2 regions of the Solibacillus cecembensis genome follow, and region 2 is predicted to be linked to the other one. Evidence: a T-box and tRNA genes for the amino acid it is inferred to sense, from the RefSeq annotation. Region 2 holds a T-box; the other holds one or more tRNA genes.
What was found. The T-box of region 2 lies ahead of ACQKIH_RS03975 (valine--tRNA ligase). A T-box ahead of a tRNA ligase gene usually reads a tRNA of that ligase, here a tRNA-Val.

Region 1 (15,945 bases), on a different contig from region 2:
AAATCGTGGCGCAAAATACCGAGATAATATTGGTGTATTCACGAAAACATACGAGCCAAGCATTTCAATCGAGTTCGGATTTGTGAACAGTAAAAAAGATGTAGAGTTATTGGATAAACATTTTGAAGCTATTTGCCAAGCCGTAGCTAAAGAGTTAGCAGCAGCTATTGGACATAAAATTACGGGAAACAAAAAGGAGGAATCAACAGTGTCGCAAGTATTATTAAATGAAACGGGACGTGCTGAAGCAAAAGGACTGATTAAGAAAGCAGTAGCTGCAGGTATATTTGAAAAATCCCATTTGGATAAATTAGATAAGTACTCAGATGTTGAATTAATTAGTTATAGCGTTGCTTATGTAAATCGTACAACTAAATAAACGAAACGGACCAGCAAAGCTAAAATAGCCGAGCTGGTCTTTTTTATTTTATTCTAATTTATCTAACGCTTTTAATAAAACAACTAAAATAACTGTAGAAACGATTGCGATAATTAAAATCCCATTGGAAGATAACTGAACAGATGTTAAGTGAAGAGTTTTCATCCAATAATACCCTACAATTATAGAAAGGAAAGATGAGATTACTGAAATAATAGTACCCAGAAATCCTAACTCGTCTATCTTTTTTTCTGTTAAACCTATTAGACTTAAAATCTTAGTAAAAATACCAGCTATTACAAATAGCTCAATAGATAAAATAAATAAAGAAATGGTTCTTGTAAAGGAAATTTCATCTGGCATCCACTTATCTAAAGCCATCATAATAAATGCGGGAAGAAAAATTGGCAATATTAGACCTGCAATAATAGTTAATGCAACTAGAGAATTTTTTTTTTTATTCTGGTTGCTCATATTTCCTCCTGAAATATTTGTCTTAAAGATGGTTTAAACTATAGCACAGTAGAATAGTAGAATTAATATTATTATTTATTCAGACAAAAAATATTATTTCTTAAATATTTACACTTGCCAAACAAGAACGTTCGTTCTATTATAGATACAAACAAATGTTCTTATTAAGGGGTGCTTATAATGCAATAACAATTAGTGAAAGCATTGCAACGCAATCAATTAATCGATTTAATGTACCATATATCCTTGATGATTTTAATGGATCTGCACCAAAGACTTCATGTTTTATACCATCTTAATCGTATGTAATAGGCTTCTCATCTCTTTTAATAAACTCTATCGACTTTACCTTTACAGGTGAATCACCTGTACAATTAATTAGAACAACCAAATAAAAAGTTTCTTTTTTTCAATCAGCACCAAACGTTAAGTTTGAGTGGATATTTATTCATTGGACGGGACGTGTGAACTTACTAGAAGCCCGTCAATCCAACGAAGTATATTTGAATAATAATATAAGGATGGAAGAAAAGAAGAAGAAGTGAGATTCCGTAAAGGTTTGGCTGTAGGGGATTATATGCCCATTCAATAAAATATATTTTTCATACTCTATATAAAAATGTTAATTATATAGGAGGAGAATTAGTTTGGGTGAAGAAAGAAAAAGTATTGCAAATGAAAAAATTAGTAGTGCAAGAGAAAAAATAAGTAGTGCAAAAGAAAGAAAAAGTAATGTAAAAGAAAAAAAGGATGAGGATTATGAATTAATTGTTAAAAATAAAGATAAAAAAGATATAAAGGTAAGTATTATTATGCCTTCATACAATAAGTACGAATATGTTTCTTTATCTCTATATTGCTTATTGAGACAAACATTTGATTTTTCTAGTTTTGAAGTTATCTTAGTTGACGATTGTTCCTTTGACAAGACTTCTCATATTCCTAAAGAATTCGATCCACCCTTTAAGTTTAAATATGTGCGTCCAAGAAAAAACCAAGGTCGGTCACGCGCACGTAACTTAGGCATCCAGCTTGCGGAAGGAGAAGTGATAATCTTTCTAGATGCGGAAATGCTCACTGAGCATAACTTCATTGAAAATCATTATAAACATCACATTAATGATAAGAATATAGTAGTAAGTGGTGCAATGCACTATAGAGGTATTTATACCTTTCTGACTTCCGATTTCAATAGTAAACAGTGGGAACACATAGATGATTTTGTTCCCATTGATCCATATTTCACATTCCTATATAATGAATATAAACAAAATCATCAAAACTCTAATCAGTTATTCCCACTCATCACTAAGAAGGATATAGATAATAATTCCTTTCAAAATCTATCATTTCCGAATTGGTATTTCACCAAGGAGCTTAACAATGGATTAAGCAATTTTGGATTAGATCTAAGTAATTATACGCTTCCTTATATTGCGTTTTTAACAGGGGACGTATCAGTCAATAGAGAACTGCTGGATAAGGTAGGATACTTTGATGAATCATTTCGAGGGTATGGGGCAGAAGATTGGGAGCTTGGATATCGCTTGTACAAAAATGGCGCCCGCTTTTTATTAGATTCTTCAACATTTTGCTATCATCAGGAACACCCAATATCTTCAAATAACTTTCCAGAAGCAATGAGTAATTTACATCAATTCATGAAAAAGTTCCCTAATTTCGATGTTCTAGCTTTAGCCTTAGAACATAAACCAGCTCTAAGTTTCACTCAAATTCATTATGTGGTCTCTCAATACAATGAACTATGCAAAATACATCCACTTAAATACCGAGAATTTAAACAAGTATTCCGTACCATGCTTATTAAACTGGTAGAGAATTTGAGAGATAGTAAGCCCATATCAAACCTCTATGATTGCAACACTTCTTCGGAAATGAAAATATCAGAACAATTAAATGAAATAAAAAAGCTTCGATTGTACGCACTTACTAATTCTTTTGAAGCACTCTCAGAAAACAAATGGAGAAACAGCTAGACGGGGTGCCGCTTTTATATAGGTTCTCAATAAAAAAGTCAAGTTCATTCAATTTTTATTTGAGAATAAACCAAATAACGGCAAAAAAAGAAATTTCGGGACTTTATATAGATTTAATTACCACTTTACTGTAAATTTATGCGTATAAGGGGTGATTTGATGTATAGATACAAATTTCTGACGAATTGTGGAATAAACTTAAAGTTTGAAAGTGAATATCATATCGACGACTTAGAACCAGTGATATTTACCGATGCGGTGTTCGTTAGATTTGAAGATGTAGAAATTGTAGTAAAATTAACAGAAATAAAAGATGCAGAGGTAAACGGTGTTAAACATCAAATTAGATCATATGCAAATTAAAAAATAAGCCTTCCACAAAAGTGGAGGGCTATTTTTATTTCACTTTATAATCTTGTCGTCTCAATTCACTGCACGGTATTTTAAATGAAACTATGAGTTATAAAATAATTCGTCACATATCCGTCACGCAACAGTAAAAATGATTCAATTTTAGGTGTAATTTATCGAATAAAAAAAGCTGAAAACCCTTATTAATAAAGGCTTTCAGCGTGATGGTCCCGACTGGTCTCGAACCAGCGACCCCCACCTTGTCGAGGTGGTGCTCTCCCAACTGAGCTACAAGACCGAGATAAGATACAAAAAACTTGTTCTTATTTATCATCATAGCATTTTAGTTGGAAGAGGTACATAGAAAACTACTAATTTAACTTTTTATGTTATTTTTATGTGGAATGATCGCGCATTCCTCTTATGCACTAACGTCTTTTCTTTTTATCGTCTTTTAGTAATAGACTCTTCTTTATTAATTTTTCTAATTCTACATGGACGTGGTATTTATTTTCTTCAATTTGGGTGACATTTAAAACCTTTCCATTACGTCCTTTAATTCTGATACTTTCATCGACTTCAGGTATACGTCTTAAACATTGACTTAGTACTGATGTGTTTTTTTCATAAAAATGAATCGCAAACATTTTGATACACCCCTTATAAACTCAAATAAAACATTGAGTGAACTTTTTTCCAATTTATGATGAATCCGAGACGTATAGAACTGTCAGAAAAGGACATTAATAAAATTTGAAAAATAGTTTCCATCTTTTAATAATATGCTAGGGTAATCGGATGAATTGAGGTGGAGAAGAAATTAAGAAAAAATGGAGTTTACTTGCTGTACTAACATTTGGTCTGTACGTTGTGGCGATGTATTTCTATTTTTTTCATAACCAAAATAGTGAGATACCAGTAGCTCTGAAAGGTACGGCAGCAGATCCAAGTACTTTTCTAACAGCGCGGGAATTGGTGTTAAGTGAGGATTTATCAAAAATAAGAAATTTCCTATTTTTTATCGCAATGCCGTTTGAATGGTTGCTCTACTTTGTTATTTTGATTACGGGTATCTCACGTTTGTTCGAAGGATTGAGCCCCAGCCAACATAAATGGGCCATTTGGAGAAATGCAAAGTATTTATTTTTACTATCGCTTCTATTGTTTGTCCTCCAATTTCCACTAGATTATTTCCGGTATGTACTGAGTAAAAGCTATGGTATTAGTACGCAGCTTTTTTCCTCGTGGATGAGGGATAATGTGATTAATTTTTGGATGTCTTTCGGGATGTCCGTTATCGTGGTCACGGTTCTCTATTGGCTCATCAAAAAAAGTCCGAAGAGATGGTGGTTATCAGCCTGGACATTAACTGTTCCATTTTCAATTTTTCTTATGTTCATCCAACCAGTCGTGATCGACCCAATATACAATGACTTTTCTCCACTAAAAGATAAAGCATTGGAGACGAAGGTTTTGTCACTCGCACAGCAAGCAGATATTCCTTCAAATCATGTATATGAAGTGAACATGTCAGAGAAGACGAATGCATTAAATGCGTATGTAACAGGGATTGGTGAAAATTCGAGAATTGTGTTGTGGGATACGACATTAAACCGATTAACGGATGAAGAAATACTCTTTATAATGGCACATGAGATGGGCCACTACGTGAAAAAGGATATTTACCTAAACATCACAGTATACTTGTTGATGACGCTCATTGGACTATGGGGAATTGCAAAAATCATGCCTTGGATGATTAGACGTTATGGATCGATATTAAAAATTAAACAAATGAGTAGTATTCATTCATTGCCATTGTTTTTATTGATTTCATCTTTTCTAGTATTCTTTTCAAGCCCACTATCCAATGCAGTTTCACGCTATCAAGAGGCCCGAGCTGATGAATATGCAATGGAACTAATGGAGAATCCCGAGGCTGCAATCTCGACGTTTCAACAGTTGACCAAAGTTGGGCTGGGCGAAGTAAATCCATCAGTACTTGTCAAATGGTTTCGCTACTCCCATCCGCCTATGTTAGAAAGAATCAATAATGTAGCCGATCAAGCTGATAAGGAATTGAACTAGGTTTGAATCAATTGAAAAGCGTATCAAATCCTTTCATATCATGGATGTGACGCGTTCCCCCTTTTTCTGAGAAACTACTTTATTTCAATCAAAAGTTGTAAAGTATTGTCCTACCTTTTTCATTAAAATTGAAGGAGGGGGAATGATTATGAAACAGTGGACACAAACATTGCATATCGCACAATTTCGCATTGCGCGACCAACAGATAAATTAGATCTGATAGAAAAATTTTATTGCGAGGGTCTAGGGCTTACGAAAATTGGAGAGTTCAAAGGACATCGTGGATATACTGGCATTATGATTGGGTTACCAGATGAGTCGTATCATTTAGAATTTACTGAGCATGTTGATGGAAGTCCATGCCTTGCACCGACCAATGATAATTTACTCGTTTTTTATATGCCCGATAACTCGCAAATTCAAGTTGTACAATCTCGACTCGCTAATATGGGCTATCCTGAAATTCCACCAGAAAATCCTTACTGGGAAGAAAAAGGTGTGACCATCGCGGACCCTGATGGTTGGCGTATTGTATTGATGAATACTGAGGGGATTTAAAAGATATCAGAAATAGTTACTCAAAAAATTTTCTTAAATGTAACTTTTGAATCGAACCAAAGAGCCACGAATGTCACCAACATTCGCGGCTTTTTCTCTGACTATTATTTATAATGCTTAATCCGAATGGAACTTTGTGGTAAAGTTTACTGTGAGGGGTTGATGAAATGTTAGATGAAATGAGAAATATGATTTATCAGTTGGATGAGAAAGAATTGAAGTCCACATTATTTCTATTCTATTGCCGCGTGCAAGCTGTTGAGGAAGGTGACGGTTATTCAGAGGAGCAATTCTTTTTAGATATAAAAAATTCATATAATGATTTATTAGATTTCGGAAAAAATAAGGCGAATGATGATCAAGACGCGCAATATGAAGCTACCCATATTGTATTTGGGGATTCTCCGATGGGTAGCTTAAGATTGGCATTAAAAGAGTTAGAATTAAATCAAAAAGAAAAAATTATTACTTTTTCCGATTTATTTTCAATAGGTCCGATTTGGCAATTACATGCCGCACAAGGAATGGATCATCGGTATGAATGGTTAAGAACGCACATTAATATTGATGATGAAGTGCTATCTAATTATCAAACGAACTTTGAACGGACTATTTTAAACATTGAACAAATCCCAACCAATCATCCAATTATTATTTGGGCTGGAGAAAATGCACATGAGCAAACGGGTTTAAGACTTGTACTCAAGTTATTAAAAGGGAAAACAAACGACATCATAATCATTAATACAAACGAAGGATATAAAACTCATTTTGATCGACCCGAAATCGATTTTACACCAAGAAACATGGGGGAACTTTTACATGAGCAATTAAAACAAATTTATGAAAATGAGAAAAATGGTAATACATTAACGCAATCTGAACGGAAAACGCTTGAACAACAATGGGAACAACTATGTGAGGAAAAAGAAGTGTTAAGGATTTGGCAAAATCATAAAATAATTAGTGTTTCTGAAACTTTTTACGACGAGTATATCATTCAAACAGTTAAGACATCTCATAGTAAGCGAAAAAACAATGACTTTATAAAATCAGCTCGAATCATTGGTGAAGTAATCGGTCATTTGGATCAATATGTTGGCGATCAATTTATCGAATATCGTGTTAGACGCTTAATCGTGGATGGCATATTTGATATGGAAGGTGTTCCGAAGGCAATGAGATATTATAGTATTAAAATGCGATAAGACTGGCCTTCAACTAAAATGGATTAGTGGATTAAATAACAGTGGGACAAGGTGACAATGGAAGTAAAAATTCTCGAAGCAGAAACAAATGTGAATATTAGAGAGTTTGAATTTCAAATAAACATGCACTTTACTCAGGTTTTTTAATAAAATGCAGTGATTTAGTACAACGAGGATTTATGAAGTAAGAATTTAGCTATGGAGGGGGCAATGACTTTGAATAAAGGCAAAGTGAGTACAATTTTAGGTGCTTTATCAATTTTGCCGGTGATCGTAAGTAGTATTGTATTTTTTGCACTCAGGGGACCTAATGCTGATGTTTATTTAATAATTATTATTTTTGGTATTTTATCTATTATCGGCATTATACTTGCCATTATTTCTATCTTTATGTCGATATCGTCTAGACTCATAAGGAAATTATTATTTGGATTAGTAGGGTTAAGCGCAAATGTATTTGTTTTATTTTTGGCTTTCTTATTATTGTTAGCAATGGGAATTGGTGAGGCTTAAGTATTTTAGATAAAAGGGGATAGAAAGTGGGTTTACTATTTTGGCTAACTCTTTGTATCTGCATACTCGGTTTTATTGTCCTCGCCCTTATAAAAAGAAATATGGGAAGAAAGAGAAATATTACTACCCAATCGAATGTTTGGTTTATAGTGGCAACCACAATTTGGGGAGTAGCAAGTATATTTCTTCTTGTACAGACAATTCAGCGCAACGAATATTTGTAAAATTGAAAAAGTTAAACCAAAACTCTGATTCTAAAGATGAAAGTAGGTACAATATATGAACATTATTCCTATCAAGTCGACTGGCATCGCTGCTGTATTGTTAAAAGAGATAAATAACATATATCATGTTTTACTACTAAAAAGAACATCCCATAATTTAAATAATATTTGGTGCTATATAGGAGGCAGTATTGAAGATGGAGAAACGGCAATAGGAGCTGTTTATAGAGAAATTGCAGAAGAAACAGGTATTACAGAACTTGTATTGTATTCCTCGAATCAATTTGACCAAATTTTTTCTCCACAAGAGAATTACATTTACATTGCACCCGTATTTGTAGGGTTTGTACATGAAGAACAATCTGTCGTTTTAAACGATGAACATAGTGAATATCAATGGATTCCTTTTGAAAAAGCAAAAGAGGTTGTAAGTTTACCTGGCAATGAAGAAGTTCTCCAATCGATCGAAAATAATTTTGTTAAGAAAAAACCTTTAACATATTTAAAAATTAAACTGCTTCAAGATATTTGATGCGGTTAAGACTTCGAAAGGGTGTTCGTATATCACATGCTAATAACTACGTTTAAAAGTGTAATCAATGCCATAGAAAATACATATCAAACATTAGATTGTACGGGTGCAGCTCTTGTGATTTTTCACAATAACGAGTTGCAGGTCGAGCGATATTGGGGGAAACATTCTGCCAAAAAAGATGCTCGTTTAGTGCAATCGGATACAAAGTTTCATATCGCTTCCTGTCGTAAAAGTTATGTCGCATTTGCTGTTGCGTATGCGCTTCATCATGGATTCATTCAATCATTAGATGCTGAAATTTTAATCTACCTCCCATTACCGCAACAGAAGGAATTGTATAAAGGAATAACAATTCGCCATCTTGTTACGCATTCACACGGACTTATAGAAAGAAATGGCGAAGTAGTTAGAGAATTTACTGCTGGCACGAGCTGGGCATATCGTGATATTAATGTTGAGTTGATTTCTGAAATTATTCAATTTACAACGAAAAAAACAATTGCGGAAATATTAAACTATGAAGTATTTACACCTTCAAATTTCATTGAAACAAATTGGTATAACACATTTGATGATACTTTCGTTGACGTCATAGGAAAAGAGAATAATAGGCATTGGTCTGCTTCCCTAAATCTGGATGGCAGCAAAAAGAATTTGTATGCCTCAGCACGTGAACTAGCGAAATGGGGGCTTTTACATCTAAATAACGGCTCGTTAAATGGTAAACAAGTGATTGATTCAAACATTATTCAACTTGCTACGACTTTACAAAGTCCTTCTTATTCAAATGCGGATTTACCTGAGAACGGGATTTTTTGGTTTGTGAAAGGTTCACAAGCGAAAAAATCTGAAATTGGTGCGCTTGTGCCAAATGGTGCCTATCAAATTTTAGGCTATACGACGGTTACACTATTGATTATTCCAAGTGAAAATATCGTAGCTGTAAGAGCATTTAATAGCTATGGAAATCCTGAGGGCTATGATTATTTGAAGGATGTAAGAGCTTTTGGAGATGCCATAATGTTGGATTTAACTTGATTGTTATTTACAATTAACAGACTAAGAGTATCGAAATGGGGAACCCTCCAAACAATGTATATCACTTATTAAAATAGCTTTTCTCTATATAATTATAGAAGAAAAACAGAAAGATTGGTTAATTTATAATGGAAATAAAGTTCAATAGCTTTTTTAGAGAAGAACTATCAATCGATCGAATTCAAGAAGCCATGGAAAGTGGAGAAATAACATCAAAAGAATTAGTTATGTATTATTTATATAGAATTGCAAATATTGATCAAGGTGGACCGCGAATTAATTCCATGCTTGAAATAAATTCTGAAGCGATATTTATAGCAGAAGCACTAGATAATGAAAGAAAATTAAAAGGTTCCAGAGGCCCCTTACACGGCATTCCGATTGTACTCAAGGACAATATTGAAACAAAAGATTCCATGCATACAAGTGCTGGAACACTCGCATTAGAAAACCACTTAGCCTGTCAAGACGCTTTTCTTGTAAAAAAACTTCGTGAGGCAGGTGCTGTTATATTAGGTAAAACCAATATGACAGAATTAGCAAATGGTATGTCGAGTGAAATGTGGGCAGGTTATAGTGCAAGAGGAGGACAAACATTAAACCCATATGGTGATCCGACACTTTTTGTTGGTGGTTCTAGTTCTGGATCCGCAGTGGCAGTAGCCTCGAATTTTTCAGTACTAGCTGTTGGGACTGAAACAGATGCCTCAATTCTTAGTCCTGCTATTCAAAATTCAGTAGTGGGAATTAAGCCAACTGTTGGTTTAATCAGCCGCAATGGTATTATTCCTTTTACATACTCTCAAGATACTGCCGGACCGTTTGCGAGAACTGTTAAAGACGCAGCCATTTTATTAGGTGCATTAGTGGGAATAGATGACCACGACATTGCTACTTATAAAAGTGAAGGGAACGCACAACAAAATTACACAAACGATTTAGATACGAAAGGATTAAACAACACTAAAATTGGCATATTTAATGATGCACCCAAAGACTATTATGACTCTGGAGAATATGATGCACAATTATTTCAACATGCGATTCAAGCTTTAACTGAACAAGGCGCAACGATAATTGAAAATATCAATATTCCTTCCTTTCATATGGATTGGAAATGGGACGTACCTTTATATGAATTGAAGCATAGCCTAGATAATTATCTTTCTAAGTTGCCTTCTCATATGCCAGTACATTCAATATCTGAATTGATTCAATTCAATAAAAAATTTGGCGAAAAAGCATTGAAATATGGGCAAGATAAATTAGAACGTAGAGAAAGTTATTCAAATACACTAAGAGACTCAAAATATTTAAATGCAAAATTAGAAGACTTATATTTTTCTCAAGAACAAGGAATTGACTATGTATTGAAGAAGTATGACCTCGATGCAATTGTTTTTCCTTCTTACATTGGTTCAACTATTAGTGCGAAAGCGGGCTACCCATCTATAGCAGTACCAGCTGGCTATATGGCCAATGGCAGAACGTTTGGTATAACTTTTGCAGGCACAGCTTTTAGCGAAGGGGACTTAATCAAATTCGCTTTTGCGTTTGAACAGGCGACAAAGCACCGTATTGCTCCAAAACTCTTTTTAGAACGTCGTAGAAAAGATGCAAAAGAATAGTACAGGGAGGCTATGAAATGAACATAACAACGGATAGATTAATAATACGTAAATTTACTTATGACGATTGGCAAAGTGTACATGAATATACATCCGATCCGAATGTTATGAAATATATTCCCGAAGGTGTTTTTACTGAAGGAGCGACAAAAAAGTTTATAAATCAAAATATGGGTGATCAAGCTGAAAAATTTCCTGTTATCTTGATAGATGAAAACATTCTTATTGGGCACATCTTTTTTGGTAAATATTTTGGTGAACATACATACGAGATTGGATGGGTATTCAATCCGAAATATTACAATAAAGGTTATGCTTCTGAAGCAGCAAAAGCGATTTTACAATTTGGTTTTGAAAACATGAAGTTACATCGAATTATAGCAACATGTCAGCCTCAAAATATTCCATCGTATCGAGTTATGGAGAAGATTGGAATGAGAAGGGAAGGCTACTTTAAAAAATGTATTCCGAGCGGTAATGATTGGTGGGATGAGTATTATTACGCAATTTTAGAGGAAGAATGGAAAACAGATATAATAAATTATTAGTAAAATATTGATTGTGCACCTGGTGTATTAATTTTTGTAAAAGGTGGTGTTATTGATGCTTATGAAAGAAGGGCATTTTAATTTCCCTTTAATATATTGGATATTTTTTATTCCAACATTTTTAGCTTTAAGTTATAAAACACTAATTTTAGACGTACAAATTTAAAATTTTTACTTCGATGAACTTGAGGATTTTGGTAGGTATGTATTTTTTCTTGGAGTTAGTTTTGTCGAAGCCTTTATATATTTTTTAATCATTCGAATAGTTGTTGGATTACTCCAATCTTTTTTTAAGAAATTTCATGTTCATTCATAAAAAAAGTTCCCAAATAAAGGTTTAGGTATACATTATTAAGCAATGACTGTTGTTAACTTGACATTCTAGTTATTTGTATGCTAAATGCATTAATCTTACATTCCAAAGTAGAGCTTTGCTATATAGCAATATTGAGAGAGAAAAATCGTAAGGGAGGAATAAAATGTTAGGTAATTTTGCAATAATTATACTTTTAATCACACTTGTGTATATTGTAACGAAAAAATTAAAATTTACAAATCCAATTCCTTTTGCGCTCTTAATGGGCTTAGTCTGTACGCTTTTATTGTGGGTATTAGACTAAATTAGATATAAAGAGATGCTTTGAAAAAATTTGTAATTATACCTTATTTATAATTTCGAATTTGATTGTGCGCTCGGTGTATAAATTATAAGTGTAAAATCAGCATTTTATGGATTACTAATAGGCTGCTTTACTTAAAAATCATTGATTTGCCGCTGTAGTTTTTAATTCTATATTAAACTAAAGAGTAGGTCGTTTGTAAAAAAATGTAATATTTTCGATAAGATGAACGGGAAAAGGTGAGTATAAAATGGAGTATAGACCTTCGTTAAAAGAACTGTTGTTTCAACTAGAGGAGAAATTGTTGAAACCAGAAATCAGGACATCAAAAGATGAACTAACTAATCTTCTAGCAGACAGTTTTTTTGAATTCGGAAGCTCAGGTAAAGTATTGTACAAAAATGAAAGTATTGGTGAAATGAGTCTTGGCATAGTGCGGATGAAAATGAGTGACTTCGAAATTCATCCATTGTCAGAGGGAATAGTTTTAACAACTTACCGAATTTATAACGAGATAAACAAACAATATTCATTACGCAGTTCGATATGGAAGTTAAATGATGGACGTTGGAAGATGCATTTTCATCAAGGGACAAGAGTAACTTCTTCACTTTAATTATTGCTCATTTACAAGGTTAACTTAGTTAAACAAGGATTGATAAAGTATACAAACCTACAAACCGAGTAAACGCTTCAAAATGCAAGTTGGGGGATATACTATTAAGCTACGACTGTTGTAAATCAACGTTCGTGGCTTTTTCTCTTAGCACTATTAATACATCTTTGTATGTATTAATCCCCCAGTTACTACAATGACTTATGGATGCTGAAGAGGACTATTTGTATCCAAAGGGTCAAATGACAAGCGTTCGTTTTGTTTTTTGACCTTGTGCACGAAGAAATTTCAGCAAAGCCTAGACAATTATAGCTGTGAATAACTGAATGATTTCACACTCCTGTTTTTTTGATTAGTTTGAAAGAAACACTTGAATTCTACAGGTCGATAAATCAACAAACGTGTTAATTTATAGTATAATGATGACTTGAAATAATTTGTTGGAAACAGGGAAAAGAGGGAACCAATGCCTACTATACTAGTTGTTGACGACGATGCGAACATTCGCGAACTCGTCTGTTTATTTCTACGCAACGACGGATTCTCAACAGCTGAAGCAGCGGACGGCAAGGAAGCACTGGCCGTCTACACCTCAACGAATGTCGATCTTGTCGTACTTGATATTATGATGCCGAATATGGATGGTTGGACGTTATGCAAGGAACTTCGAAGAGCCAATCCTGATCTGCCTTTACTTATGCTGACTGCGAGAGGAGAAACATGGGAGAAAGTGAAAGGTTTCGAACTTGGGGCGGATGATTATTTAACCAAACCATTCGATCCGTTAGAGTTGACGGTTCGTGTTAGGGCATTACTCAAACGATACAAGATTGGCTACACGCAGAAGATACATCTCGGGAACGTCATCCTTGATCGACAGACCTATAAGGTGATGAAAGGGACAGAGTCGCTTACATTGCCGCTAAAGGAGTTCGAATTGCTGTATAAGCTCGCTGGAACACCCGGACAAGTCTATACGCGCGTGCAGTTGATCGATCAGATTTGGGGAATTGATTACACCGGAGATGATCGAACAGTAGACGTACATATTAAACGCCTGCGTGAACGGTTCGCGACAATAACCGATTTTCGGATCGAAACGGTGCGCGGGCTTGGGTATCGGCTTGAGGTTTATGAATGCTCAAATCCTTATATATACGTGTTGTCCTGACATTTTTAGTCTCCATCATCGGGGGCACAATCATTTCTTTTTTTGTGTCAACTTGGATATTCGAAGATAAATTGAACGAAAACGCTCAAATCAACATACGAAACTTTGGCCAAGACATCATCCAGATTTACAATACCATTCCGTTTCGTGAAGCGGACTTGTTCGTAAGTGAAATGAAGCAGCTTGATTCTTATTATATTCGAATTTACGAAGCAACGGGTCAGTTCAAGTCTTACGGTAAACCTCATGGACACAAACCTTCGCCTGTGACGATGGAGCAACTAAAGAAAGTATTAGATGGAGATGTTGTTCAGGACACTCCTAATGGTATTGCCACGGTTCTCTTAGGGTTGCCGTTGAAAACGGAAATGGGAACGAAAGCGATATTTTTGGAAGCGCTCGCCCCTCCTTCAGCCTCATTTGTCACAAAGTGGGCATTGGTCTTTGCAACATGTTCGTTGATTGCAGGAAGCGTATTGATTCTAGTTGCCTCTGTATTCCTGGTAAGACCGATCAAAAAGCTGACAAAAGCGACCAAGCGGATAGCATCTGGAGATTTCAACGTCAAGTTGAATATTAAGCAAACGAGTGAGCTGGGTACTTTGGCTCGCAGCTTCGAAGAAATGATGCACGATCTTCAGCAACTTGAGCAGATGCGCAGGGAATTCGTATCGAACGTGTCGCACGAGGTTCAATCACCTCTCACTTCGATATCCGGTTATGCTCTAGTGCTTAAGCAAGTTGACCTTACAGAATACGAACGAAGCCGATATCTTGATATAATCATCGCTGAAGCGAAAAGGATGTCCAAAATGAGCGATAGCCTGCTAAAGCTGAGTTTGCTTGAATCGCAGTCAAAGCAACTGCGGCTCTTCACGCTTAGTCTCGATGAACAAATTCGACGGATAATCGTGGCGCTCCAGCCACAATGGTCTGCTCGCAATATACATTTTGAGCTTGATTTACAGACAGTTAAAGTAACGGCTGATCATGACCTGTTACATCAGGTATGGACGAATATCCTCGGAAATAGCATCAAATTTTCCGATGATGCTGGCGTGATTAACGTAAGCATCAAACAAGATATTAAAAACGTGACAATCCTAATATCCGACACTGGTATTGGTATTCACCTTGCCGACCAGAAGCGTATATTCGAGCGTTTTTTTAAGGCCGATCGTTCCCACAGTCGTAAGTATGATGGAAGTGGTATGGGACTTGCTATCGTTAAACAGATTGTGTCACTTCATCAAGGTGACATCCGAGTGAAAAGTGAACCTGGTCAAGGAACAACCTTCATTGTCACCTTGCCAATCACTACACCAACAGATTAGTTAGATTTATTCTCTATGCTACGGCTCTATATGCAATCTTACTTGCATATAGAGCCGTAGCATTTTTTGGACAGTTCATATTCAGTTCATATTGTCGTCATGGGGAGTACATCTTCATTGGTTAAGATTTCATTACAGACACATGAAGGCAAACAAACAGATCAGGACACGACAGGAGAAGATGACAGTGACACAACAAGAGGAAAAGAAAATGCGGAGTGGAATGAAAATAAAGAAAGTGCGAAACATCTTACTTAAAATCATAGGAGCAATCGTTCTAGCCATTGTACTTTTTTTAGGTATTGTTTATATCGCAAATGTGATGAGTAGTCATTCGGAGCAAAAACGAATAGTGCCTTATGGGCAGCACGTATCTGTAGACGGGAAAAACATGAATGTGTTAATTCAAGGCGAGGGCGAGGAAACGATAGTGCTCCTGCCTGGTTATGGAACAGCTACTCCAGGGCTTGATTTTAAGCTTCTTATCGATGAATTATCTCCATTTTACAAAGTTGTTGTGGTAGAGCCTTTCGGTTATGGATTAAGTGATGAAACTGTAAAAGAGCGAACTACGGAGAATATTGTTAGTGAAGTTCATGAAGCACTACAGCAGCTTAATATTAACAGATACATGCTCATGGGCCACTCTATTACAGGCATTT
Region 2 (15,945 bases):
ATCTATATCTTCAGGACTTGGCGTAGGCACACCGCTCGGATGGTTATGTGAACAAATAATCGCTGCTGCTGAACGCTTTACTGCTTCACGGAAAATTTCGCGGGGGTGGACGATGCTGGCATTGAGGCTTCCTACAAAAATCGTTTGCTTATGTAGCACTTGATTTTTGACGTTCAGGAATAAGCAGACAAAATGTTCTTGTTGCAGTGAGGTCATATCCTGCATTAAATACATCGCGGCATCTTCGGGGGAACGGATAGTATAGCGCTCTTCTAAATCTTTTGAAGCTAAACGACGCCCTAGCTCGATTGCCGCAAGTAATAACACCGCTTTTGCCTCACCAATCCCTTTAATGTCTTTCATTTCTTCCAATGTGGCATACTTTAAATTATGCAGCTTTTCAAAATTTAATAACACACGGTTCGCTACTGCTAACACCGATTCATTTTTCGTACCTGTCCCAAGTAAAATTGCAATGAGCTCTTGGTTGGATAAACTTTTTGCCCCTTGGCGAATGAGGCGTTCTCGAGGTCGATCGGCTTCATGAACATCTCGTATTTTCATATTAACAATTGGTGTTACTGTCATTTACATCCTCCTAAAAAATCAGATTTTTAGTAGTTGTAAAGTAAGCAAAGTTTGAACTAATGTTGCGATTGGCAAACCGACAACATTATTGTAATCTCCTTCAATTCGATCAACGAGTAACGCACCGCTTGTCTGAATGCCGTAGCCACCAGCTTTGTCAAATGAATCACCTGTTTGAACATAAGCTTCAATCAATGCCTTCGAAACATTTTTAAATACAACGATTGTCTCCTCAACGAAGGTCGTTTCTGTTCCATCAGGCTGGATGATTGCTACTGCGGTCATCACTTGATGTCGATTATCCGCTAATTTCGTTAAATGTTGGACCGCTTCTTCATGTGATTTCGGCTTGTGTAAAATTTGCTGTTCGTAAATAACAATTGTATCTGCACCTATTATCAAATGCCCAGGATGATTGACCGCAACATCTCGCGTTTTTAATAGCGCCACTTCTTCCACATATCGCTGGGGTGTATCTGCTTGTACACTTGTTTCTTCAACATCGCTTGTATGGACAACAAATGGAACGCCAAGCATTCCTAATAATTCTTTCCTTCTTGGTGATGCCGATGCTAATACAAATTGTTCATTCGTAGTAAAATTCATAACCATTCCTCCTATCATCAATAGTATATGACAAATGGAATTTTGAAAAATGGTAACTTTTTTATGATTTATCAAATATGACGGTTATATTACCGTTAAAAATCAATTTTCACGCAGTCTAGGCGCTCATAATAATTTATTAATGCATGTAAACGAATGATACTTGTATTTTCAGATAACTTTTGAATTTCAGGTAATATGACACTCCAATCTTCTGGCAAATCAGCTTGTTGCTCACTTGTCACACGATCGAGCGTTAACGTCTTCGCATCCTTTAACGTTATCGGCAACTGCTTTTCAGCCTGTTTTGGACAGCTGCTTGATAAAACAAGCGGCTTATAAAATGAACTTGGCTCTGTTTGAGTTGCACCTTCAACTTTTTCGTTATCAATTTTTGACCAGACAAAAAATTGATCCCCGACACGGACAATCGCAGCTTTATTTAACGTTGGATAGGAAGCTACAAATTGATCTGCGCTTTCAAAACTCGAAAATACACCATGCTGCAGCGCAAAAAACGGTTGCTTGACCAAATCTTTTTCATTTCCTTCAGTCTCTTGCTGTGAAGTACTAATAACCTCTCCTTGTCCCCCTGGTTCTACTGGCTCTTGCGGTAATTTTAATATAATGATAAATGCAATAACGCCTAATAACCCAGTTAAAACACCATAAAATACAGCTTGTGCAACAGAATTTTTTTTAAGTGTTCGAATAATCGGCATATGCTCACCTCTTTTTATTGCTTACCTTAACAAAATAAGCACAAAAAAGGACAAGACTATTGTCGTCTCGTCCTAAAAATATTTCGCTACTATTCGATATAATTTGCCAGTTGTCCCTGAAATACAGCGACGCGATTACATCCTGAACTGGCTCTTCTAACGATTCATCACCTAAACAATTCCTGTAATTTTATAAATACAGTATCAAATAACTATTTTATTGTCATCATTATTAGTTATTCGGATTAAGTTTCAGGCGAATATCACTCAATAAATAAAGAGAACCCGTTACAATTCTTACTGTTTGTGATGGGATTTTCTCTTTTAAGAACGATTGTTCATCTTCTATAATTTCCTTCTCTTTTGCACGACTTATTTGCAAAAGTTGTGTGGCTTTCATCGCACGCTCATTATCAATGTCCATAAAATAAAAGGCATCTCCAACTTCCTCTAACATGCGCAGTATTGCCGCCACATCTTTATCCGCCAAAATGCCGAGCACAAATTCAATACGCTTGCCTGGAAAATGCTGTTTAATCGTATTGACCAGCATGCCAATACTTGCTGGGTTATGCGCACCGTCAAAATAAAGATTCGGTGAAACTTGCTCAAAGCGTCCAGGAACCGTTGTAGTTTGTACACCTGCTTGTATCTTACTTAGCACAGGTGTAACATTCAAAACTTTTGCAACTTCAAAAAAGGCAGTAATCGCTAAAGCCATATTTTGCGCTTGATGGTGACCAAGTAATTGACGGTTTAGTGCAGGGATGACTATTTGTTTCGCAACATTTTCATACATCTCACCTCGTTCTGTTTGATGCACTTCAAAATCCCGACCTAATTTTAAGAGTGGCGCTTGCTGTTTTAACGCTTCCTCTTCAATCACCTGCTCTGCTTCTTCTGGTAAAAATCCAATAATTACGGGCTTATTTTTTTTAATAATACCCGCCTTATGATGGGCAATGCTCGTCAATGTTGTCCCTAAAAAATTCGTATGCTCCAGTGCAATGCTCGGGATAATCGAAACAATCGGCTCCACAACATTTGTACTATCTTCACGACCGCCCATACCCGCTTCTAACAACACTACATCGACCTTTTGTTGTTGAAAATAGAGAAATGCAATGACGGTTAATAGTTCAAAATCGGTTAGCTTTCCACTTAATCCAGCCTTTGCTAATTGTTGAAAAAGCTCGTCCAACTGCTCACTCACAATGGGAAGTCCATTTATTTGAAGTTGATCATGCATGTCTACTATACACGGCGACATGAACTTCCCAACTTTTAACCCGTGCTGCCTTGCGATTTGTTCCACAAAAGTAAGGGTAGAACCTTTTCCGTTCGTCCCTGCCAAATGGACAACTGAAAGGGCATTTTGAGGATTATTTAATCGTTCGAGCGCCTGCACAATCGCAGCTAAACCCGGCTTTATTACTCGCTCACTTTGTACATGCCACCGTTCCTTATAATGCTCAAGAAGTGGAATCAATTAAATCAACCCTTTCTTTACAAATTCACCGCGAACCTCTGCAATAAAATAAAGGGACCCCGTAATAATTAATAATTCATCTTGTTTGATCTCATCCATTTGCTGTTCGATTAATTGCAACCAATTTTCATGCGCGAACTTTTGTGCATGCCCACTTTGGTTCGCTAGCTGTTGTGCTTTTGCTGCGCGCGGTAAATCGATTTGTGTGAAATACATAGCGGATGCAATATTGTCCATTAACCGAATGCTCACTTCATGGTCTTTATCTTGCAATGCCGCATATATAAATTTGTATTTTTTATGCGGTTCTACTTGCGTAAGTGTCTCAATAAGCGAAGTCGTTCCTTCTGAATTGTGCGCACCGTCTAAAATGATATTTGTACCAACACGCTCAAATCGCCCTGCCCATTTCGCCTGCTTTAACGCCTTTTTTATTTTTTCTGCATCTAGCGCGTCCACAAAAAGCTGAGCTGCGGTTATCGCAAGTGCCGCATTATTCACCTGGTGTTCACCAACCATAGCAAGCTCTATATTTTCAATTAAAGTAGATCCCTTATAATCAAATCGACCAAAATCGCGACTTTTAACAGTAAATTGCTCTCCTAAAACAAATATTGGGGCATTTTTTTCATGTGCAACTTGCTTAATTGTTGCTAGAGCTTCACTATTTTTCACACCAATCACAACAGGCTTTCCACACTTAATAATCCCTGCCTTTTCCGACGCGATTTGTGCATATGTATCCCCAAGCATGTCCGTATGCTCCAGTGAAATCGTTGTAATAACCGAAATTTCTGGGGTAATGACATTTGTAGAGTCTAGTTTGCCACCAATACCAACTTCTAGTAACGCGACGTCAATCTGCTGTTCAGAAAAATATTGAAGTGCAATCAATGTCATAAATTCAAAAAAGCTTGGAAATTGACTATTTAACTTTTCGCCGATAATCGCCGTTATACGATTCGCAATTCTTAAAAAGTCTTCATCCGAAATTTGCTTTTTATTAATCGTAATACGCTCATTCGCACGTTCAAAATGGGGTGAAATAAAGGCACCCACCGTTAAACCATGTTCCATTAACAGTTCTCGTGTTGCATTTAATGTCGAACCTTTGCCATTCGATCCTGCAAAATGAATAAATTTCGTTTTTTGCTCTGGATTCTCTAACTGCTCTAAAATGATTTTAGCAGATTGCAACGGCTCCCCTTTATACTGACTCGCCTTGAGCGTAAATATAAAATCCGTGCATTGCTTTATTGTTTGAAACAATTTTATCCCTCTCTTCTACAAGTAAAGAGGTGCCGAAGAAAAACGGCACCTCTTTATAGAACTTACATATTTTTTAATTCTGCAATACGTTTTTCAACTGTTGCAAATTTTGCTTCATAGTCCGCTAACTTTTCACGTTCTACCGCTACTAACGCTTCTGGCGCTTTTGAAACGAAACGCTCATTTGATAACTTGCCTGAAACTAATTTTACTTCCTTCGCCCATTTATCAAGCTCTTTTTCTAATCGCACAATTTCTTCGTCGATATTAATTAAGCCTGCAAGTGGCATGAAAATTTCTGCGCCCGATACAACTGCTGACATTGCTTGAGCAGGTGCTTCTAAACTTGCACCAATTGTTAAGCCATCTGGGTTACAGAATTTTTCGATATAACCTTTGTTCGCCTCTAAAATGCTTGCAATTGATGCATCTTTAGCTGAAATTGTCATCGCTACTTTTTTACTCATTGGCGTATTTACTTCTGCACGAACGTTACGAACTGCGCGAATAATATCCATTAATAATTGCATTTCCACTGCTTCATCTTTGAAATTGTAAGCAGGGTTTACAGTTGGCCAAGCCGCTACTGTAATTGACTCGCCTTCATGTGGAAGGTGCTGCCAAATTTCTTCTGTTACGAATGGCATTAATGGGTGTAATAAACGCATCGTATTGTCTAAAACATACGCTAATACTGAACGTGTTGTTAATTTCGCCGCTTCGTCTTCACCGTATAATGGTAATTTCGCCATTTCAATATACCAAGAACAGAAATCATCCCAAATGAAGTTATAAAGCTCACGACCTACTTCACCGAACTCATATTTATCCGATAATGCCGTAACACGTTCAATGGTTTCATTTAAACGCGTTAAAATCCATTTATCAGCTGTTGAAAGATTGCCTGTTAAATCAATTTGCTCGAATGTTAAGCCTTCCATGTTCATTAATGCAAAACGAGAAGCATTCCAAATTTTATTAACAAAGTTCCATGTTGATTCTACTTTTTCTGTAGAATAACGTAAATCTTGCCCTGGAGAAGAACCTGTCGCTAAGAAATAACGTAAAGAGTCAGCACCATACTGCTCGATTACTTCCATTGGATCTACCCCGTTACCAAGGGATTTACTCATTTTGCGTCCTTCTTCATCACGTACTAAACCGTGAATTAACACATCTTTAAATGGACGTTCTCCTGTAAATTCCTTCCCTTGGAAAATCATGCGGCTTACCCAGAAGAAAATGATGTCATAACCTGTCACGAGCGTGCTTGTTGGATAATAACGTTGGAACATTGCACTGTCCTCATTCGGCCAATCCATCGTTGAAAACGGCCATAACGCAGATGAGAACCATGTATCAAGCACATCTTCATCTTGTGTCCAATTTTCAGCATCTGCTGGCGCTTCTTTACCAACATATACTTCACCTGTTTCTTTATGATACCAAGCTGGAATTTGATGTCCCCACCATAATTGACGAGAAATACACCAGTCATGAATGTTTTCCATCCAACGGTTATACGTATTTTCAAAACGGTTTGGCACGAAGTTTACTTTTTCGTCCTCATTTGCTTGCATCGCTAACGCATCTTCTGCTAATGGACCCATCTTCACGAACCATTGCTTCGATAAATATGGCTCTACTACCGCATTTGTACGCTCAGAGTGTCCTACTTGGTGTACATGCGTTTCGATTTCTACTAGTACGCCCGCTTCTTGTAAATCCGCTACGATTTGCTTACGGCATTCAAAACGATCCATGCCATTATATTTACCCGCAAGCTCATTCATCGTACCATCTTCATGCATAACTAAAATTCGCTCTAAGTTATGACGGTTACCTACTTCAAAGTCATTCGGATCATGGGCTGGTGTCATTTTAACAACGCCTGTTCCGAAATCTTTATCTACATAATCATCTGCAACGATTGGAATTTCACGTCCAACGATTGGTAGGATGACTGTTTTCCCTACTAAGTGTGCATAGCGCTCATCTTCCGGGTGAACCGCGATACCTGAGTCACCAAGCATCGTTTCCGGACGAGTCGTCGCAACACGTAATACGCCAGAACCATCAGCTAATGGGTATTCCATATGGTAAAATGCGCCTTCTACTTCTTTGTGAATTACTTCGATGTCAGATAACGCTGTTTTAGCAGCTGGATCCCAGTTAATAATACGCTCACCGCGGTAAATTAAGCCTTTTTCGTATAATGTTACGAATACTTCATTAACCGCAACGTTTAAGCCCTCGTCTAACGTAAAACGCTCTTTTGAATAATCTAAGCCAAGACCTAATTTAGACCATTGGGCACGGATATGTGAGGCATATTCCTCTTTCCATTCCCATGTTTTTTCTAGGAACTTTTCACGGCCAAGATCATAACGTGTGATGCCTTCTCCGCGCAGTTTTTCTTCTACTTTCGCTTGAGTGGCAATTCCTGCGTGGTCCATCCCTGGTAACCAAAGTGCATCATAGCCTTGCATGCGCTTCATACGCGTTAAAATATCTTGTAACGTTGTATCCCATGCGTGACCAAGGTGTAATTTCCCCGTTACGTTTGGTGGTGGAATGACAATTGAGTATGGTTCCTTATCACTTGTTGGATCTGCTTCGAAAAATTTTCCTTTTAACCACCATTCATAGCGGCCTGCTTCTGTGGACTGCGGATCATACTTTGTTGGCATTGAAATTTCAGTCATTGTACTCTCTCCTCTATCAATTTAATAATCGATTGCATCTCGACGTAATGACGCCCAGATTTTGAACAAACAAAAAACTCCCGTCGTCTAAAAAAAGGACGAGGGAGTTAGTTCGCGGTACCACCTTTAATTCCAATGGATGCAAAAAATACACCCATAGGCTCTTCATTCGATAACGGTGTTTAACCGGACATTAGCTACTCTTCATTCACTAAGTCAACTCCTAGGCTACCTTCTGCTCGTGCAATGTAGAAACTTTTCAGCTACCGTTTCCTCTCTAACCATCACGCTCAAGCGTACTCTTCCTACTCAACGTTTCAATTATATAATTGAATTAATTTTACGCTCTTTTCACCAAAATTTCAAGTATGAGCTTTGGTTTACTTTGCAAAAAATACAGTTTAGGTTTAACGATAAAACGTAAAACCTATTAAAACACCAATGACCACAATGATCCACGGCTTTAGTTTGAATTTTACTAATAAAACAAATAAAACAATTGCCCAAAATCCATCCATTACATCTCGAACCGTTGACGTGAGGATTGGTGACATAAACGCGGCAATTAAAATACCGATGACCGCTACATTCATACCTGCCACTGCCCCGCGCAACGCTTGATGACTGCTAATGCTTGACCAAAATGGATAAGCCCCAACAATTAATAAAAATGCCGGTAAAAAGATCGCTACTGTCGCAAGTAGAGCAATCGGAATACCCCCAATGACCATTCCTAAATAACTAGCAAACGTAAACAATGGACCTGGTACTGCTTGCGTTAAGCCATAGCCTGCTAAAAAGGATTCCGCAGTCACGTACGTACCAACGAATTGCGATTCTAGTAAAGGTAAAACAACATGACCTCCACCAAAAACGAGTGAACCTGCTAAATAAAACTTTTCAAATAGCACAAGCCATTCCCATTTTAAAATTTTCGCAGCAATAGGTAACCCGATTAATAGCACAAAAAATGAGGATAAAAATACAGCGCCCCATTTTTTGGAGAAAACAATACTTGGAATAGATTGACCTGGCTGTTTCAAAAATAAATAACCAATCATTGCACTACCGATAAGAACGCCAATTTGTGAATAAATCGATGTAGTGTAAAGTAATATTATCGTAGCGACAATTAACAGCACATACTGCAAAGGGGTTTTCAATATTTTCTTCCCCATATCCAAAATAGCTTGTGCAACAATCGCCACTGCTACAATTTTCAACCCTTGTAACCAACCGATATTAAATTGAAAACGTTCCATTATGTAGACAAATGCGATGAGCATAAGGACTGATGGTAATGTAAATCCGATAAACGCGGCAATACTACCAGCTACCCCACCTTTTCGAAGCCCAATCCCCATACCAACCTGACTCGAGGCAGGACCGGGTAAAAACTGACTTAATGCAACTAGATCTAAATACTCTTCATCTGTCAGCCACTTCTTCTGTTTCACATATATTTGCTGAAAATAGCCTAAATGTGCAGCCGGCCCCCCAAACGAAGTGAGTCCTAATTTTAATGATGTCCAAAAAATACTCCATAAATTGTACAAATTTTTCCTCCTAAAAAAGTAACATTCCAACTCTACTAGTCTTAACTTTACTAAATGTTTCCCTTTTCAAAAGTATATTTACAAAAAAATAATTATTTTTACAATAACTTCACATATCAGCATTCTCCTGCGCTGTTTCAAATAACTTTCAAACTTTCAATGCGTCTATCCATCTTCAATAATTCACCACTTCCAAGGGCACCTATTTGTAGTTTGGGGATTCCTAAGAGCCCTGCATAGGGTACTTCTCTTCCAGTGGGAGGGGACGGTTTCTTTAAAATTCATCCAGCTTTTTTCTCATCTTCCTTTGAAATTTAAAGAAAATTCTATTGGTATATATATCGTTTTTCGCTAATAGTTTATATGCGTCAAGCTGGTTTGAAGTTCGTATTGAAATGTAGATACCAATTGCAATTATTCCAATACATATCGGATAATAAGGCAATAAAAATTCAGAAGTAATAAACCTTCTTTCGATTCCTATGGCTAATATTCCAGCAACAAATAAACCGGAACCCACTAGATTAATAACGAAATATCTTTTCTTTAAATTTTCGTATCTAGCAGTCAATTCTTTTAGGTATTTTTCATCAAACAGCAAGGGCTCTGTTTTTAATACTTTATATTGATTTTCTTCAATAAACGATGTTGATACAAACATCCCAATACCGAATGTAGCTAATAGGATAGTTGGGATAATATAGATTGTTGGGTCTTGATTAAATAGGAAATAGGGGATAATGGATAACGCGATTAAGAAATAACCTAACGCTAAATATTTTGAAACCTTATGTGCAGACAATAAATATCCTTCTGCCATTTCCTTGTTAACATAATATCCTGCGTTTTTATCATTGCTTGGCTCAACAGAATCCTTTAACAAATAGTCGATGGAAACCTCAAAAATATTTCCAATCATAAGAACCTTTTCTGTCTCGGGGTAACCTTGGCCATTTTCCCATTTACTAATTGCTTGTCTTGTTGTATTTAGTTTTTCTGCTAAGGCTTCTTGGGAAAGTCCTTTTTCTTTTCTTAATTTAAAAAGTTTCTCTCCAAATGTCATTTGTACGAACTCCTTTAAATGTAAGTTTATATATATTGTAACAAATTTCCTTTACGTATTAACAACGTAAGTAAGCTATATATTCAAATAATTTAGGGGGGACGTATTTAATCGCCCCAAATTCCTCTGCTTCCATGTTACCTTAAGCGTTAAAGTGGTTAATTGAATTCACGCAATTCCCCCAGCGTACTTCCCCCTATTTGTTACTCCCGATCTTCTTTTAATTTAGACATACCAAATATTATAGCAGCAATGAGGAACCCTAAAAAAACTACTATATTTGATATCGGCTCGCTAATTCTTGGTATTGAATTCAGGTAAATTTTCAAAAAGACTAATAATCCTAACATAAAAATAATTACTGCGACTTTCATTTTATTCATGATTTTTTCCTCCAATAGTAAATTTTATTGCTACCCTCACTTTAGAAAAATATTGCTTTCGATTCTACCATCTTGGGGATGCATTTCGTCAACTTGTGGTTGCATTTATGTAATCCAGTGCATTTTGTATAAAACTTTGGGAATTAAAAAGGACATAGCTTATTTCACTATGTCCTTTCTCCTATAAGATTTTGTTTGATGCCTTTATCATTTTTTCCTTGCACCTTCAAAACCATTTCTAAATCCAATGCGTCACTTTTTCACTTCATGGCCTTATCATGCATATACTAATAAAAAGGAGATGATGAAAATGCGGAAAGGTTATAATCCATATTTACTTCCACCTTGGTTGCGGAAAACTCGTTTTTTTATTAAAAATTGCATCATCCCAATAACGGTTTTTCAAGCTGTCCGAACAATCTTTTTCCCGACAACCTTCGATATTATTATACTCGTTATTCTAATCGGGCTTAGTTATTTATTCACTTGTGATTATCTCTAGCTTTTGGAGTGATAACTTGATGTACTTTATACGCCTCAGAAAGGTCTCGATAAAAATCATCTGATGGTACCGTATACATCAATTCTCCCTCCAGTTGCTTTGGAGATTCCGCCACTTCATTTATTTCATTCAATACCAACGTTTCCCTCACTTCACGAGTTTCCGCTTTTGCACTCACTACAGGGGTTTCTGAAATTACATTTACTTTTTTGTTTTCTGAAATTGCTGCCACTTCTTGAGTTTCCGAGATTACTGCCACTTCATCGGTTTCTGAAATTGCTACCACTTCTTGAGTATCCGAAATTGCTGCCACTTCATGAATTTCTGAAATTGCAGGCAGTTCTACTTTTTGTTCAATATTTTTCACGACAATTTCTTGTGTGTCGATTTTTTCCACGACATAATCTTCAAATTGACACCTAACATTCCACTTTACTTGACACCCTCCATCAAATACCGCACTTTGTTCTCCTTCAATTGAGACTTTCACACCATCAAGTTGTTTCGCTGTATCTGGTAAATCAATGCTAAAAGGTAAGGCATATTCAAAATAGCCCACGTTATTATTAAAATCCAAATCCTCAATATATGTTCCTTTTTGTGATGCTGCTTCCGCTCCCTCATTAAAAGCCACTTCTACAGCAAAATGATAAATACCATTTAATCGCATCGAATTGTCGAGTTCAATCGGTACCCATTGTGGCGAAATTTTTACTGACTGTACTTCTGCTACAGATCCTAAATTGTTTGGAAAAAAGAAGTACTCATCCATTTCCCAGGAAATATCCTTCATCTAATCCCCCCTCGAATAACTCTATGTGCAATCTATTCTATTTATGATGAACTTTATGCTATCGACATATTACGTGCTTTACTAGAGAATTTCCCAAACCGTATGTACATAATAAATGAAAAAATGACATCTCGCCCCTAAGGTGAAATGTCATTTTATTAATTCGTATTATCGTGCTAATTTCTCAAACACCTTATGGAAGGCTTGTACCGTTTTTGCGATATGCGCTTCTGTATGTGCTGTCGAAATAAATAACCCTTCAAATTGAGATGGTGGTAAGAAAATACCTTCTTCCGCCATTAATTTAAAGTATTCCGCAAATAATGCTAAATCCGAAGTTTTCGCCGTTTCAAAATCAATAACATCTTCGTTCGTGAAGAAAAAGCCAATCATCGACCCTGCACGATTTACAGTGTGTGGAATATTGTATTTTGATGCCGCTTCACGGAAACCAGCTTCTAATTGGTCACCCAACTTGCGAAAATATGTGTATGTTTCTTCATTTAAACGTGATAATGTTTCATAGCCCGCTGTCATCGCAAGTGGGTTTCCTGATAACGTACCCGCTTGATAAATCGGACCTGCTGGCGCAATATTTTCCATGATTTCACGTTTCCCGCCAAATGCACCAACTGGTAAACCACCACCAATTACTTTCCCAAGGCAAGTAAGGTCTGGTTTAATACCAAAGTATTCTTGTGCACAACCATAATCAACACGGAAACCAGTCATCACTTCATCAAAAATTAACACCGTACCATTTTCTTCTGTTAGCTTACGTAAGCCTTCTAAAAAGCCTGGTTGTGGGGGAACAACGCCCATATTTCCTGCAACGGGTTCTAAAATAACAGCCGCTAATTCTTGTCCATATTTTTCAAATACTAATTTTGCTGATTCTAAATCATTGTACGCAACCGTTAACGTATTTTTGGCAACATCCGCTGGTACACCCGGAGAATCTGGTAAGCCTAGTGTAGCAACACCTGAACCTGCTTTAATTAGTAATGAATCTCCGTGTCCATGATAAGAACCTTCGAATTTTAAAATTTTGTCGCGTCCTGTATAACCGCGCGCTAAACGCAGCGCTGACATCGTTGCTTCTGTTCCAGATGAAACAAAACGAATCATTTCGACAGATGGTAAACGGTCCAATACTAATTTCGCTAATTTATTTTCAGATAAAGTAGGCGCACCAAATGAAGCACCTTTTGCCGCTTGCTGTTGAATAGCAGCGACAACTTCCGGATGTGCATGTCCTAAAATAAGTGGTCCCCATGATAAAACATAGTCAATATATTCATTGCCATCAATATCTTTAATAACAGCGCCTGAACCAGATTCCATAAAAATTGGCTCTAAGTTAACCGATTTAAATGCTCGTACAGGTGAATTTACGCCACCCGGCATTAAATCCACTGCTTCTGTAAATGCTGCTTTAGAATTTTCATAAGTACGCATAATTAATTTTCCTCCAACCAACGACACACGTCTTTTGCGTGGTACGTAATAATTAAATCGGATCCTGCACGCTTCATGCCAAGCAATGTTTCTAAAACAACCGCTTTTTCATTAATCCAACCATTCCCTGCAGCAGCTTTCACCATCGAATATTCACCCGACACATTATAAGCAACAACTGGGACTGGGAAGCTATTTTTCACATCACGGATAATGTCCATATAAGCGAGCGCTGGCTTCACGATTAAGAAATCAGCCCCCTCGTCAATATCGGAAGTCGCTTCACGAATTGCTTCCATACGATTAGACGGGTCCATTTGATACGTTTTACGATCACCAAATTTCGGTGCACCATCCGCAGCTTCACGGAATGGTCCATAATAGCTCGATGCGTATTTCACAGCGTAAGACATAATTGGAATATGCTCAAAGCCTGCTGCGTCTAAACCTGCACGAATCGCTGTCACGAAACCGTCCATCATGTTCGAGGGTGCAATAATATCCGCGCCTGCCTGTGCTTGTGAAACAGCTGTTCGTGCTAACACATCAAGTGAAGGGTCATTTAAAATCTGATCGCCTTCTACGACACCACAGTGACCGTGATCAGTAAATTCACATAAGCATGTATCCGCAATGACTAATAGCTCCGGATGACGCGCCTTAATAAGACGAGTTGCCTCTTGTACAATGCCATGATTATGGAATGCGCCCGTACCAACAGCATCCTTTTCAGCTGGAATCCCGAATAATAATACCGCGCGAATGCCTAATGCGACGATTTCATCAACTTCTGTCGCTAAATTATCTAAAGAAAGCTGAAATACACCCGGCATAGAGCTTACTTCATTTTTAATATTGTCGCCTTCAATAATAAATAATGGATAAATTAAATCTTCTTTGTGTAAGTAAGTTTCTTTTACTAATGCACGCATACCCGCACTTTGACGTAGGCGGCGATGACGTTGGAAAAATAGTTCAGTCATAGTTTTGTTTCCTCCAAAATAAGTTGTTCAATAACAGCCTTCATCGTATAAGTTTGTGGCTGGACAATTGGTGTAATGTCATATTTCGCTAAAGCTTGTGTCGTTACATGACCAATCGTTGCAAATTTGATGAATCGCCAATCTATCATCGGGACAATTTCCTGTGCATACATTTCAACAGCAGACGGACTCGCAAAAATGACAATCGGTTCAGGTTCTGCAATTAATGCTTCATGAAGTGATTGAACATGCTTAGTAGATGGTACCGTTTCATAAACCGTCCATTCATCTGCACCTATACCATCCTTAATTGTCGACTTCGCAAGACTTCCACGTAAAAATAGCGCACGGCCTTCACACTTGAATTGTTGTACAAATACATCGGCACTATACACAGTAGGCATAAAATGATACGCCAATTCGTGTTGTTGTAAGCTTTCGGCAGTTCGCTCACCAACGACCGCAATTTTACACTGAATCGTGGATGCCGATAACCCAAAACGTTTTAATTTCGCAACAAATGCACTTACCGCATTTTGACTCGTAAAAATAAGCCAGTCATAGTCATTGCATTGTGTAAGACGCATTTCATCCTCATCTGACACGATTTCTTGCGTTTCAATAAGCGGAAACATTTTCACTTGCCCACCATTTGCTTCAATATAAGGTGCAATCGTTTGTATTTTGTGCGAACCAGTCAAAATAATCGTTTTACCTGCTAATGGCAAATTACTCGGCATCCAACTCAGCCTTTACTTTTTGAATTAAGTCAAATGCTCCTTGCTCCGTCAAAACCCTGGCAACTTCTTTTCCAACAGCATCGGCATTAGTACCAGTTACAGTCTCCTTAAAGAAAATAGAGGCGTCCGGTGCTGCAACTAAACCTGTTAATGTAATTGAATCCTCGTCCAATGTCGCAAAGCCTGCAATCGGCACTTGGCATCCGCCATCCATCGCTGCTAAAAACGAACGTTCGGCATGAGCTGCTTGCCAAGTCGGTGCATCTGTCAATTTCGCTAATTGCTCTAATAATTCCGCATCATCCCCGCGGCATTCAATGCCAAGTGAACCTTGTGCAACAGCAGGTAGACAAATATCGATATCTAAATACTCTGTGACAACTTCATCACTCCAGCCAAGACGTTTTAAGCCAGCTGCCGCTAAAATAATCGCATCATATTCTTCTGTTTCTAATTTATTTAAACGCGTATCAACATTTCCACGAATCCATTTAATTTCTAGGTCAGGACGCACTTGTAAAAGCTGTGCACTACGGCGTAACGAGCTCGTCCCAACGACTGCTCCTTGTTGCAAATCTGCAAACTTCACATGACCTTTTGAAATAAAAGCATCACGCGCATCTTCACGTGGTGGAATACAGCCAATGACAAGACCTTCTGGCAATACAGCTGGCATATCTTTCATAGAATGCACAGCAAAATCGATTTCTTTATCATATAATGCTTGCTCAATTTCTTTAACAAAAAGCCCTTTACCGCCAACTTTTGACAATTGGACATCTAAAATACGGTCACCCTTTGTCACGATTTCTTGTATTTCAAATTCAAATGGAACGCCCGCAGCTTTTAACTCATTAATAAACCATTTCGTTTGCGTTAAAGCTAATTTACTTTTTCGTGAACCGACAATAATTTTTCTCAAAATACTCCGACCTCTCTATTAGACCCATAAATGGAAATTCGATAATTTGCTGCCAAGAAAGAAATTAACAACAACGAGTAAAAATAAATACACTTGCACCCATGCAAATGTTACACCAACCAATTTTCCATTGCGATGTAATAATAAAATAACTAAATACACAACA

Region 1: it has a tRNA-Val gene. The T-box ahead of ACQKIH_RS03975 (valine--tRNA ligase) is inferred to sense a tRNA for this amino acid. The anticodon was not compared.

Annotation. Positions count from the first base shown of each region.
Region 1 is NZ_JBNNMF010000015.1:82,842-98,786, reverse strand. It holds gene ACQKIH_RS14265 (N-acetylmuramoyl-L-alanine amidase) at 1-379, shown strand, start outside; gene ACQKIH_RS14260 (epimerase) at 428-853, opposite strand; gene ACQKIH_RS14255 (glycosyltransferase) at 1,501-2,850, shown strand; tRNA gene ACQKIH_RS14250 (tRNA-Val) at 3,427-3,499, opposite strand; gene ACQKIH_RS14245 (hypothetical protein) at 3,630-3,848, opposite strand; gene ACQKIH_RS14240 (M48 family metallopeptidase) at 4,021-5,289, shown strand; gene ACQKIH_RS14235 (VOC family protein) at 5,438-5,848, shown strand; gene ACQKIH_RS14230 (DUF1835 domain-containing protein) at 6,016-7,056, shown strand; gene ACQKIH_RS14225 (hypothetical protein) at 7,273-7,569, shown strand; gene ACQKIH_RS14220 (NUDIX hydrolase) at 7,849-8,325, shown strand; gene ACQKIH_RS14215 (serine hydrolase domain-containing protein) at 8,362-9,366, shown strand; gene ACQKIH_RS14210 (amidase family protein) at 9,495-10,994, shown strand; gene ACQKIH_RS14205 (GNAT family N-acetyltransferase) at 11,012-11,542, shown strand; gene ACQKIH_RS14200 (hypothetical protein) at 12,022-12,162, shown strand; gene ACQKIH_RS14195 (nuclear transport factor 2 family protein) at 12,413-12,778, shown strand; gene ACQKIH_RS14190 (response regulator transcription factor) at 13,245-13,949, shown strand; gene ACQKIH_RS14185 (sensor histidine kinase) at 13,916-15,283, shown strand; gene ACQKIH_RS14180 (hypothetical protein) at 15,401-15,541, shown strand; gene ACQKIH_RS14175 (alpha/beta hydrolase) at 15,495-15,945, shown strand, end outside.
Region 2 is NZ_JBNNMF010000003.1:142,202-158,146, reverse strand. It holds gene radC (RadC family protein) at 1-588, opposite strand, end outside; gene ACQKIH_RS03995 (Maf family protein) at 607-1,194, opposite strand; gene ACQKIH_RS03990 (hypothetical protein) at 1,290-1,916, opposite strand; gene ACQKIH_RS03985 (bifunctional folylpolyglutamate synthase/dihydrofolate synthase) at 2,149-3,405, opposite strand; gene ACQKIH_RS03980 (bifunctional folylpolyglutamate synthase/dihydrofolate synthase) at 3,406-4,674, opposite strand; gene ACQKIH_RS03975 (valine--tRNA ligase) at 4,737-7,379, opposite strand; T-box leader at 7,471-7,701, opposite strand; gene chrA (chromate efflux transporter) at 7,787-8,935, opposite strand; gene ACQKIH_RS03965 (helix-turn-helix domain-containing protein) at 9,210-9,998, opposite strand; gene ACQKIH_RS03960 (hypothetical protein) at 10,202-10,381, opposite strand; gene ACQKIH_RS03955 (hypothetical protein) at 10,692-10,883, shown strand; gene ACQKIH_RS03950 (hypothetical protein) at 10,864-11,676, opposite strand; gene hemL (glutamate-1-semialdehyde 2,1-aminomutase) at 11,845-13,134, opposite strand; gene hemB (porphobilinogen synthase) at 13,137-14,117, opposite strand; gene ACQKIH_RS03935 (uroporphyrinogen-III synthase) at 14,114-14,857, opposite strand; gene hemC (hydroxymethylbilane synthase) at 14,847-15,779, opposite strand; gene ccsA (cytochrome c biogenesis protein CcsA) at 15,798-15,945, opposite strand, start outside.